Regions from separate parts of the Streptomyces sp. NPDC006332 genome, predicted to be linked through region 1. Evidence: riboswitches for the same ligand, from Rfam matches in the RefSeq annotation. Region 1 holds a riboswitch; each other region holds the start of a gene.
What was found. Region 1 has a riboswitch for cyclic di-AMP ahead of ABZ027_RS15465 (NlpC/P60 family protein). Riboswitches for the same ligand answer to the same signal wherever they lie in the genome.

Region 2: another riboswitch for cyclic di-AMP. It lies ahead of ABZ027_RS22615 (LysM peptidoglycan-binding domain-containing M23 family metallopeptidase); the one in region 1 lies ahead of ABZ027_RS15465 (NlpC/P60 family protein).
Region 3: another riboswitch for cyclic di-AMP. It lies ahead of ABZ027_RS09080 (LysM peptidoglycan-binding domain-containing protein); the one in region 1 lies ahead of ABZ027_RS15465 (NlpC/P60 family protein).

Annotation. Positions count from the first base shown of each region.
Region 1 covers NZ_JBEXRA010000014.1:93,954-98,004, forward strand. The annotation lists gene pcrA (DNA helicase PcrA) at 1-1,411, opposite strand, end outside; cyclic di-AMP (ydaO/yuaA leader) riboswitch at 1,818-1,986, shown strand; gene ABZ027_RS15465 (NlpC/P60 family protein) at 1,994-3,175, shown strand; gene ABZ027_RS15470 (tellurite resistance/C4-dicarboxylate transporter family protein) at 3,315-4,051, shown strand, end outside.
Region 2 covers NZ_JBEXRA010000024.1:128,441-132,491, forward strand. The annotation lists gene ABZ027_RS22610 (alpha-galactosidase) at 1-1,686, shown strand, start outside; cyclic di-AMP (ydaO/yuaA leader) riboswitch at 1,991-2,149, shown strand; gene ABZ027_RS22615 (LysM peptidoglycan-binding domain-containing M23 family metallopeptidase) at 2,154-3,083, shown strand; gene ABZ027_RS22620 (DUF6250 domain-containing protein) at 3,365-4,051, shown strand, end outside.
Region 3 covers NZ_JBEXRA010000007.1:92,627-96,677, reverse strand. The annotation lists gene ABZ027_RS09085 (HAD family hydrolase) at 199-1,011, shown strand; gene ABZ027_RS09080 (LysM peptidoglycan-binding domain-containing protein) at 1,025-1,762, opposite strand; cyclic di-AMP (ydaO/yuaA leader) riboswitch at 1,766-1,945, opposite strand; gene ABZ027_RS09075 (CocE/NonD family hydrolase) at 2,220-4,051, opposite strand, start outside.

The DNA.
Region 1 (4,051 bases):
CGTCCCGGACCTCCTTGCGCTCGTAGAAGCGGACACCGCCGACGACCTTGTAGGGCAGGCCGACCCGGATGAAGATCTCCTCGAAGACACGGGACTGGGCGTTGGTCCGGTAGAAGACGGCGACGTCGCCGGCCTTCGCGTCGCCCGCGTCCGTGAGGCGGTCTATCTCGTCGGCGACGAACTGCGCCTCGTCGTGCTCGGTGTCGGCGACATAGCCGGTGATGCGCGCGCCGGCGCCCGCGTTGGTCCACAGGTTCTTGGGACGGCGGGACTCGTTGCGCTCGATGACCGCGTTGGCGGCGGTGAGGATCGTCTGCGTGGAGCGGTAGTTCTGCTCCAGCAGGATCGTCGTCGCGTCCGGGTAGTCCTCCTCGAACTGGAGGATGTTGCGGATGGTGGCGCCGCGGAACGCGTAGATCGACTGGTCGGCGTCACCCACCACGCACAGTTCGGCGGGCTGGAGGTCGTACTCGCTGGGCGGTACGTCCACCGGGTGCTCGGAGGTGCCGACGAGCTCCCGGACCAGGGAGTACTGGGCGTGGTTGGTGTCCTGGTACTCGTCGACGAGGACGTGCCGGAAGCGGCGGCGGTAGTGCTCGGCGACGTCCGGGAAGGCGCGCAGCAGGTTGACCGTCGTCATGATCAGGTCGTCGAAGTCGAGGGCGTTCGCCTCCCGCAGCCGCGACTGGTACATCGCGTAGGCCTGGGCGAGGGTCTTCTCGAAACCGTCGGCGGCCTGGGCGGCGAAGTCCTCCTCGTCGATCAGCTCGTTCTTCAGGTTCGAGATCTTGGCGCTGAAGGACTTCGGCGGGTAGCGCTTGGGGTCGAGGTCCAGGTCACGGCAGACCAGGGCCATCAGACGCTTGGAGTCGGCGGCGTCGTAGATCGAGAACGAGGACGTGAAGCCCAGCTTCTTCGACTCCCGGCGCAGGATGCGGACGCACGCGCTGTGGAAGGTCATCACCCACATCGCGTTCGCGCGCGGGCCGACGAGCTGCTCGACGCGCTCCTTCATCTCGCCGGCGGCCTTGTTGGTGAAGGTGATCGCGAGGATCTGGCCCGGATGCACGTTCCGCTCGCCGAGCAGGTACGCGATGCGGTGCGTGAGCACACGGGTCTTGCCCGAGCCGGCGCCGGCCACGATGAGCAGCGGGGTACCGGAGTGCACGACGGCCTCGCGCTGGTTCTCGTTCAGCCCCTCCAGGAGCGCGGCCGGGTCCACCGCCGGGCGCGGGGCGCCGTCGCGGTAGTGGGTGTCCCGGTCCGGCGGCACGTCGAACTTCCCGCCGAAGAGATCGTCCGGGACGGGCTCCGGTACGTGGTCGTCCTCGGGCGGCGGCGGGGGGCCCTCCTCGTGCCCGCGAGGGGCCTGGAGGTTCGCCAGGAAGCTGTCATCAAAGAGGCTGCTCATCGCACTCCGAGTCTAGGACCCCCCACTGACAGCCCGCCGCCACCCCGAGAACATCGCGGGAATCCAGCGGCGGGCACGGACGCCGAGGATCTTCCCCGCGGGCCACACCGCCCACCCCGCGGGACCCGCCCACCCTGCGGGTCCGCACCGTCACGGTCCGCGACCGATCAGGCAGAGAGGGCGAGAAATGCGCAAAAGTCACCACAGATCTTTCAGATCATCCAGAACGCGCAGATCACTGCAGATCACTACAGATCTCTCCGAATCCACCACAAACGGCGACGTCCTGACTGAAGGTCACGAAAATGTATCGGGCATATCGAACATCAACCTTCACAGCGGCCACACGAGTTGGCTACCGTGCCGGACAGGCCGTACGACCCCCACCGGCGAACCTCGCCGGGCCGCGCGGCCTCCGCCGAATCCGCAGCGCCGCCGCGCGACCGGAACCGGGGACCCACCGAACTTGGGGTGAATCGGCCCGACTCCCAGTGGGACAAGGCCGTAGGGCAACCCTTCCGCAGCTCCCGCCCGAACCCGACAGCTAACTCGGTAGGCGGAACGTGGAAGGAGTCGCCTCCCTTGGCGTCGCACCGCAAGTCGCGTCCCCCGAGTACGCGCGTAGCAGGCATACGGACCCCCGCCCTCGCCACGGCGGCCCTCACCTCCGTCGCCCTGCTGTCCCAGTCGGCGCAGGCCGCGCCCGTAGACGACAAACCCAGCCTCGAAGAGGTCGAACAGAAGGTCGACGACCTGTACCGCCAGGCGGAGTCGGCGACCGACAACTACAACGCGGCCAAGGAGAAGACGGGCAAGCAGCGCAAACGCGTCGACACCCTCCTCGAAGACGTCGCCCAGCGCACCCAGAAGCTCAACGAGGCGCGGGAGGAGCTGGGTTCCTTCGCCGCCGCCCAGTACCGCACCGGCGCCTCCGCACCCGACACCGCGACCTTCCTGCTCGCGGACTCCCCGCAGGACTACTTCGACCAGACCCAGCTGATGGGCCGGCTGACCAGTCGCGAGAAGGGCGCGGTCGACGACTACGTCACCGAGCAGTCCGCGACGATGAAGAAGCGCCGGGAGGCCACGGAGAGCCTTCAGGAGCTCACCCAGTCGCAAGGCGACCTGAAGACGGCCAAGTCGACCGTCCAGAAGAAGCTCGCCGACGCCCGCACCCTGCTGTCGCAGCTGACCGCCGAGGAGAAGGCGCGGCTCGCCGCGATCGAGGAGAGGAAACAGCAGGAGGCGGAGCGCAAGGCCGCCGAGCTGGCACAACAGCAGGCCGCTGCGGAGCAGAAGGCCCGGGAGGCGGCGGCCCAGCAGCAGGACAGCGGCTCCTCGACGGGTTCCTCGTCCGCGTCCCCGTCCGCCCCGTCGTCCGAGGCCGCGCCCGACGCCACGTACGCCACCAAGGCCGAGAAGGCGCTCGCCTTCGCCCGCGCCCAGATCGGCAAGCCGTACGTCTGGGGCGCCACCGGCCCCGGCTCCTACGACTGCTCCGGCCTCACCCAGGCCGCCTGGAAGGCCGCCGGGGTCACCCTCCCGCGCACCACCTACGACCAGGTGAACGCGGGCACCACGGTCTCCCTCTCCGCCGCCCAACCCGGTGACCTGGTGTTCTTCTACGACGACATCAGCCACGTCGGCATGTACATCGGCAACGGCATGATGATCCACGCCCCGAAGCCGGGCGCGTACGTCCGCGAGGAGTCGATCTACTACGACGGCGAGTCGGCGATCCACAGCGTGGTACGACCGGCCTGACCGCCCCCACCAGGAGCCACCCTCGGACTGGGCCACCCCGACGCGGGGTGGCCCTCCGTGTGCTGCGCCCGCGCGTTTTCCCCACGCCCGCGTGCGCGCCCCGCTCGCGACGGGCGTCGCGCTTCCTAGCATCGGCCCCATGGCCGGCCCCTCCCCCAGCGCCTCCTCCAGCCCCTCACCCGCCTCCCCCTCCCCTCGCTTCACCCGCTCCCCTCGTGCCCTCCTCCGCGCCTGGTGGACGCGGCGCTCCCCGGCGGCTGGAGCCGCCGTCATGGCGACCGGCATCCTGTCGGTCGGACTGCACCTGGCGGGTCACGAGGCGCTCTCCCGGATCACCCTGGCCCTGGCCTGCGTCGGCTGGCTGGGGCTGGCCGCGCACTTCGTCGTGGGGCTGCTGCGGGAGCGGACCGGCTGGGTGGCCGAGGCCGGGACGCCGGGCGCACTGACCTCGGTCGCCGCCACCACCGTGCTGGGCACCCGGTTCTCGGACCTCGGCCGGCAGCTCCTCGCCGAGGCGCTGCTGGCGCTGGCGGCGCTGCTGTGGCCGATGCTGCTCGTCCTCGTCGTACGGCACTGGCGGCGGCGGATGCCCGGGGCGGTGTTGCTGAGCTGCGTGGCCACGCAGGGGCTCGCGGTGCTCGGCGCGACGCTCGCCGCGGCCGAGACGGCGGCCTGGCTCGCGCACACCGCGCTCGTGCTGTTCTGGCTGGGGCTGGTCGTGTACGGCCTCGCCCTCGCCCACTTCGACCTGCGGCAGGTGATCGAGGGGCGGGGCGACCAGTGGGTCGCGGGCGGGGCGCTGGCCATCTCGGCGCTCGCCGGGGCGAAGCTGCTGGCCGCCGACAGTGCCCGGCTGAACCTGTGGAACGACGACGA
Region 2 (4,051 bases), on a different contig from region 1:
TGGGTGAGCCTGGACAACGAGGGCCCCACGGTGGAGCTCCTGCGCGCCGACTCCGCCACCTGGACCCTGCCCGACCGCGAGACCGGCTGGCGGATGTCGCACCTGCACGGCCGCTGGGCCGCGGAGTCCCGGCTGACGCGCGCCCCCCTGACCTACGGCGAGAAGGTCATCGGCAGCCGCCGCGGCCACACCGGACACCAGTACCTGCCGTGGGTCGCGCTCGACACCGACGCGACCGAGGAGCGCGGCGAGGTCTACGGCTGCGCCCTCGGCTGGTCCGGGTCCTGGCGCATCGCCGTGGCCGAACTGCCCGACACGCGCGTGCAGATCACCGGCGGCGCGGGGTACGACGACTCCGGCCTGCTCCGTCTGGAGGCGGGGGAGTCCTTCACCGCCCCCGTCTTCGCCGGCCTGTGGAGCGACGCCGGCTTCGGCGGGGCGAGCCGCGCCTGGCACGCCTACCAGCTGACGTTTGTCATCCCGGACGCGGACCAGGACCGGCCGGTGCTGTTCAACTCCTGGGAGGCCACCGAGTTCGACATCTCCGAGGAGCAGCAGCTGGTGCTGGCCCGCCGAGCCGCGGCGATCGGCGTCGAGCTGTTCGTCATCGACGACGGCTGGTTCGGGAAGCGCACGAGCGACCGCGCCGGGCTCGGCGACTGGACGCCCAACCCGGACCGCTTCCCCGGCGGCCTGAGGCCCCTCGCCGACCAGGTGCACGCCCTCGGTATGCAGTTCGGCATCTGGGTCGAGCCGGAGATGGTCAATCCGGACAGCGACCTCTACCGCGCCCACCCGGACTGGGTGCAGTACCAACCAGGGCGAAAGCGGACGGAACAGCGCAACCAGCTGGTGCTGAACCTCGCGCGCGAGGACGTCCAGGAGTACCTCTGGCAGCAGTTGCACGGGCTGCTCTCCAGCGCCCCGATCGACTATGTGAAGTGGGACTTCAACCGCTGCTTCACCGACGCGGGCTGGCCCGACGACCCCTACCCGCAGCGCCTGTGGGTGGATCACGTGAACGCGCTGTACCGCCTGTTGGACCGGCTGCGCGAGGCGCACCCGGGGGTCGCCTTCGAGTCCTGCTCCGGCGGTGGCGGCCGGATCGACCTCGGCATCATGAGCCGTACCGACCAGGTGTGGACCTCCGACAACACCGACCCGCTCGACCGGCTCGCGATCCAGCACGGCTTCAGCCAGATCCACCCCGCACGCGTGATGGCCGCCTGGGTCACGGACAGCCCCAACACCCAGCTCAACGACCGGGTCAGCAGCTTGCGGTTCCGGTTCGTCAGCGCGATGGCCGGGGTGCTCGGAGTCGGCGGGGACCTCGCCGAGTGGACCGAGGAAGAGCTCGCCGAGGCCCGGGACTGGGTGACTCTCTACAAGGAGATCCGTCCCCTCGTGCAGCGTGGCGACCTCTATCGACTGCGCCCACCCACGGGCGGATCGAGCGCGGTGCAGTACGTGCTGGGTGACGAGACGGTCGTCCTGGCCTGCCTCCAGGCGCAGCACCACGGCGAGCCCGTACCGGCGCTGCGGCTGCGCGGACTCGACCCGACAGCGTCGTACGAATGCCGTGAAACGGGCGAAGTTCACCGAGGGGCCGTGCTGCTGCACCACGGACTGCGGACCGGCCTCCGGGGCGACTTCGATGCGAAGGTTATCCAGCTGCGCCGCATCTGAGACTTGTGCCCGAATTGGCGCCTTCATTCCAACTCTGCCTGAAATGGGGCGACCTGGGAAGTGGAGCGTGAGGAGCGTCATATTCGTGACCGTCCGTCGCGCGTCATGTTCACGTAATTCTTATGTCTTTCAAGGGAATTCGAGAAGTGGATGACTCTTGATTTACCGAGGGTGACTGGGAATTCCCATTACGGATCAACAGAAGCGGATTTGGGTGCAACCTTCCGCTTGTCCCTGTGCGTCTTAGTCGCTTACGTTCGCCACCGATCCGGACGGACGCCCAATCCTGCCGCCGACCGGAGCCCGCACACACTCACCCGACCACGGCAGGAGCGGGGGACCCACAGGTAGAACCGCCTGTTCCGGTCTCCGGAACAGGCTTGGGGTCAAGTCGTACCTCGGTATGGCCGGACATCTCCAGTCCGCACCCGACAGCTCACCTCGCAGGCGCCGGAGAGGAATTCGCCATGCCCGCGAGGGGTAAGCATCGCCAACCGAAGACTCAGCGCTTCGCCCGTTCCATCGCCGTCGCCTCAGCCGGCGGCGCGGCACTCGCCCTTCCGTTTCTGGGGGCCACCGGCGCCCATGCGGCGAGTGCCCAGTCCATTTCGGAGAATGCCGTTCAGTCGTCAGTTCCGACTGCCGCGAAGAAGTCGGTGGCCGCGCGGACTTCCGGTGTGAAGACCTATGTGGTGCGAGCCGGAGACTGCCTCGCCAAGATCGCCGAGGAGCAGCACGTCAGCGGGGGCTGGCAGAAGCTCTACGCCGACAACCGTGAGGCCGTCGGGGACAACCCGTCGCTGATTCACCCCGGTCTGAAGCTCACGATCGGCAAGAAGGCCGAGTCGTCGGCCTCTTCGTCGAAGCCGAAGCCGAAGCCGAGGCCGAAGTCGTCTTCGCCTTCGTCAGCGTCCTCGTCGTCCTCGTCGTCCGCCTCGCAGAAGTCGACGGTCGTCGAGCAGAGCGCCGCCACCACCAGCACCGCGAACGGCTTCACCCTGCCGGTCGACGGAGCCACCATCGGCACGGGCTACCACGTGGCGGGCAGCATGTGGGCCAGTGGCTACCACACCGGTGTCGACTTCATCGTCCCCACCGGCACCCCGCTCAAGGCCGTCGGTGCGGGCACGGTCGTCTCCGCGGGCTGGGGCGGCGCGTACGGCAACCAGGTCGTCATCAGGCTGGCCGACGGCTACTACGCGCAGTACGCGCACCTGTCCTCGATCTCCGTCTCCAGCGGTCAGACGGTGACCGAGGGCCAGCAGATCGGTCTCTCCGGCGCGACCGGCAACGTGACCGGCCCGCACCTGCACTTCGAGATCCGCACCACGCCGGACTACGGCTCGGACGTGGACCCGCTCGCCTACCTCCGTTCCAAGGGTGTCGCGGTCGGCTGACACCCGCACGACCACCTGCCTGACACGCTGCCGAAGGCCGGACCCCTGATCCCCGGGTCCGGCCTTCGGTATGTCCGGGCCCGGATTTCGGTAGGTCCGGGTCCACGGCGATACGTTCTATCCCTCTCCTGGCCAATTCCTGACCGTCGCATTGCGGTCCTGTGGCGAAAAGTGCCTGATCCGTCGACAGCGTGCGGGGCCGGAGGGCACAGTGAACTCCGCTTCTGTGTAAGCGCTTTCCCCTGCCGCACCTGTCGATCGCCCGGAAGGAGTCGTCTCTCGTGACGACCACGCGCAGAGCTTTCGCGACCTTGGCCGCCGGAGCCGCAATGGCCGCCCTCACCCCGGCCGCGACCGCGAGCGCCTCGCCCCGCCACCGCCACCCGATCGCCCACGACGACTTCCGTCACGGTCTCGGCCGATGGGCCGTGGAACTCGAGAAGGGCGGCACCGTCACCGCCTCCCACGGGATCCTGGAGGTCGACGTGCCCGCCGGCGCGACCGTCTGGTTCAGGGAACGGCTCGAAGGGCCGTACGTCCTGGAGTACACCGCCACACCGGTGTCGGAGGGCGGGGCCAATGACCGGGTGTCGGACCTCAACAACTTCTGGAACGCCGTCGACGTCCGCTCCCCGGACGACCTGTTCGCCACCGCGAGGAGCGGTGCGCTCGCCGAGTACGACCACCTCAAGACGTACTACGTCGGATACGGCGCCAACACGAACACCACGACCAGGATGCGCCGCTACGTCGGCGAGGCGGGCGTGCGTCCGCTGGTGTACGACTACACGGAGCCCCTGCTGGTGGCGAACCGGCCGAACCGGGTCCGGATCGTCTCGGACGGTGCGACGACGCGGTGGTGGAACAACGGGCGGCTCGTGTTCGACCTCACCGACCCCGAGCCGTACACCAGCGGGCACTTCGGCTTCCGGACCACCTGGAGTCACTTCCGGATCTCCGGATTCCGG
Region 3 (4,051 bases), on a different contig from region 1:
TCGCGCCGCCCACTGCCGGGCTCCCGCGTCTGCGGGCGGCGGCACCCGAGCCCCTCCGATCCCTCCGAGGAGCCTCAGCGCGACGACCGTTGTAGAGGGACAGGCGCGCGCGGCCGGAGCGGGCGTCACCGCGGGGGAAGGCGGTAGCCGTCCGGTTCGCGTCGAGTCGGCGGGGCGTTCCATCCGTATTCTCTGATCATGGCCGCACCTACCGCATATTCACTGATCGCCACCGACCTGGACGGAACGCTGCTCCGCGACGACGACACGTTCTCCGACCGGTCACTCGCCGCGCTCGCGCGGGTGGCGGCGGCCGGCGCCCGGCACCTCGTCGTCACCGGCCGGCCGGCGCCCAGGGTGCGGCCCCTCCTCGACGTCCTCGGCAGCGAGGGGCTCGCGGTGTGCGGGCAGGGCGCGCAGGTGTACGACGCCGGCGCGGGCCGTCTGCTGTGGTCGGTCACCCTGGACCGGGAGTTGGCCGAGACCGCGCTCGGCAAGATCGAGGCCGAGGTGGGCGAGGTGTACGCGGCCGTCGACCAGGACGGCGTCGACGGACTCACGCTCATCGAACCGGGCTACCTCATGCCCCACCCGACGCTGCCCGCGGTGCGCGTGAAACGGCGCGACGACCTGTGGTGCGAGCCCATCAGCAAGGTGCTGCTGCGTCACCCCGACCTGTCCGACGACGAGTTGGCGGCGACCGCCCGCTCGGTGGTCGGTTCCCTCGCCACGGTCACCATGTCCGGGCCCGGCACCGTCGAACTCCAGCCGTGCGGCATCACCAAGGCGACCGGCCTCGCACTGGCCGCCGACCGTCTGGGCCTCGGCCCGGAACGGACCGTCGCCTTCGGTGACATGCCCAACGACATCCCCATGTTCGACTGGGCCGCCCACGGCATCGCCATGGCGAACGCGCACCCCGAACTCAAGGCCGTGGCCGACGAGGTCACCCTGTCGAACGAGGACGACGGCATCGCCGTCGTCCTCGAAGGACTGTTTCCGCTCAGGTGAGGGCAGGTGAGGCTCAGTACGGGCCGTTCACGTTGTCGATCGAGCCGTACATCGCGGCCGCGTAGTTGCAGGCGGCGGTGATGTTCGCGACCGGGTCGAACGGGTCGAAGGACGTGCCGGCCACGTGGTACGCGGCGAAGGTCGGGTCGATCACCTGGAGCAGGCCCTTGGAGGGGGTGCCCGCGGCGGCGTTGGAGTCCCAGTTGTTGATGGCCAGCGGGTTGCCGGACGACTCGCGCATGATGTTGCGGTAGATCCCGTCGTACGAGCCGGGGATGCCCTTCTGCGCCATGATGTCCAGCGACTCGCGGATCCAGCCGTCGAGGTTGTTCGCGTACGTCTTGGCGACGACCTGGGTGGCCTGGGCGACGGACGTGGTGGGCTTGGCGGCGGGTGCGGCGGCCTTGTCGGCCGTGCTCGCCTTGGTCGTCTTGACCGTGAGCTTGAGACCCGTGTGGATCAGGCTGGGGTGGGCGCCGACAGCCTTGCGGTTGTCCTTGTAGAGCTGCTGCCAGCCACCGGGCGTGTGGTACTTGGTTGCGATGCTGCTGAGCGAGTCGCCCTTGGCCACGGTGTAGGTGATGGACCTGACCTGCGGTGCGGCGCTCGGGGCGCTCGCGGTGGGTGCGGCGCTCGCGGTGGTCGCGGTCAACAGCGGGAGGGCGAGAACGGCGGCGCCTGTTCCGGCGGCGACGACGCCTCGGACGAGCGGGCTGAGTCTGGAGCGGTGGTGGTTACCTCGTGCGGACATGGGGACGTTCCTCTCCGGCGCCTGCGAGGTGAGCTGTCGGGTTCGGGCGGGAGTTGCCCGGCCGTGCCCCCGTGAGGAGGCACGGCTTCACCCCGAGCCGTACCGGAATGTCCTGGAACGTCCCGAACGGCGGCTTACCTGGGTCCCCCGCTCCTGCCGTGCGGTGTTCGTCGGTGGATGTCTCTATGGGCGGCGGCAGGATTCGGCGTCCGCCCGACAGGCCGGGAACGTATGCGAGAGCACATGTCCGAAACAAGTGGCGGATTCACACCTCGTACCTATTGACCTTGGTCTGAGGTATTTGGGGCACTTGATCCTTTGCTGTTGCCAAGGGTCAACTGGCGCGAATGGCAAGGGGGAGGGTGGTGGCGTGAGGCCCGGGTGCGCTGGACCGTGAGTGACTCAACTCACGGTCGAGCACAAGACCGGCAAATCGGGCAATGAGCCCAACTCGGAGTCAACCGGCAGTCCGTGGGATCCGCTTCTCCCAGGTCCGGTGGAAGACCACCTCGTCGCCGTCCGTGCAGATCACCTCGTTCGAGGTGTGGAAGTCCGCTCCGTCACAGGTGAGCTCCGAGCGGGTACGTACGGTGGCCTCCCAGCCGAGCTCCGGCCGGTGCAGCCGGACCGACCAGTCCGAGCGGGCGCGGGCCGACAGGGGATCGGCCTCGTCGATCGTGTACGTCTCCAGGGCGTCCTCGGCGAACTCCAGCCCGTCGGGATACACCCGGGTGCCGCCGTAGCGCGGATCGACCTCCAGCCGCCACTCGCCCTTGGCCACGTCCCGCACGACCAGCCGCTCCGGACGCGGCTCCTCCAGCGTGACCGGCTGGGCGACGCCGAGCGGCGCGGACTGCTCCGGTTCCTCGAAGGTCACCGACGGGCCCGTCTCGTGGTCGCGCACCGGGAGGTCGAGCACGCTGCCGGCCGGGTCGAGGGTGAAGCCCGCCGCGGATTGCGGCTGCGGCCAGATCCACGGCCAGTAGGCGGAGGAGACGGCCAGCCGGATGCGGTGGCCGGCCGGGAAGGCGTGGCCGATGCCGTTCAGCTCGAACTCGACCTCCTCCGTGGCACCCGGCTCCCACGGCACCGCCCGGTCCCGCCCCTGGCGTGCGGACAGGTTCAGTACGCCCCGGGTGACCAGGGTCGAGGAGCCGTCCGGGGCGACATCGCAGAGCCGGGCGATCACCTGGCCGCGCGGCACCTCGGAACTCAGCCTGAGCCGCACCCTCGGCCGCCCCAGCACCCAGGTCTCCTCGCCCACCTCGAACTCGAAGCACACCGACCGCGCGTCCTCCTCCCGCTGGTCCGGCGGCAGGTCGGCGTCGTTCCCGAACGGGAAGAAACGACCGGCGTCGATGCCGGTGTGCTGCGGGGAGCGGACCGGGCGCGGGGCGCCCTGAAGGGCGTACGAGACGGTCGAGACGTGGGGGGAGGGCCAGGCCGGCTCGCCGACCCAGCGGCCGGGCAGGGTGTCGTACACCGTGGCCGGGGGGTGCGAGTCGCTGAGGTAGGCGCGCAGCAGGGGCTCGTCGAGAACGCCCGTGGTCTTTCCCTTCAGCCAGTGGTCCCACCAGCGCAGGGTCTCCTGGAGGAAGCCGATCGCGGGGCCGGGCGGCAGACCGCGGTCGGGGTACTGGTGGGACCAGGGGCCGATCAGGCCGCGCACCCGCTCGGGCGGCAGGTGCTCGACGAGCCTGAGAACCGTGTCGCGGTACGGGTCGTGCCAGCCGCCGACCGCCAGCACGGCCGCGTCGATCGCGCCGTAGTCCTCGCAGACGCTGCCGTGACGCCAGTAGCGGTCCCGGGTCTGGTGGTCGAGCCAGGTGTGGATGAAGGGATCGACCTCCTCCAAGCGCTCCAGCCACATCTGACGCCATGCCTCCCCGGCGTACAGCGGGTCCGGTGGCCGGGACACGAAGGCGAGCATGGTGGACGCCCAGGCGTGCATGTCCACCGCGAGGACGGAACCTCCCATGTAGTGCACGTCGTTGTCATAGCGGTCGTCGGTGGAGCAGACGGTGACGACCGCCTTGAGCGGCTCGGGTGCGAGGGCCGCGATCTGGAGGGAGTTGAAGCCGCCCCAGGAGATGCCGAACATGCCGACCTTGCCGTCGCACCAGGGCTGCGCCGCCAGCCAGTTGACGACCTCGACGCCGTCCGCCAGCTCGGTGGCGGAGTACTCGTCGCCGGGCACGCCCTCGCTGTTGCCGTGTCCGCGGACGTCCACTCGTACGGAGGCGTAACCGTGGCCCGCGTACCAGGGATGGCGTTGCCAGTCGCGGGGCG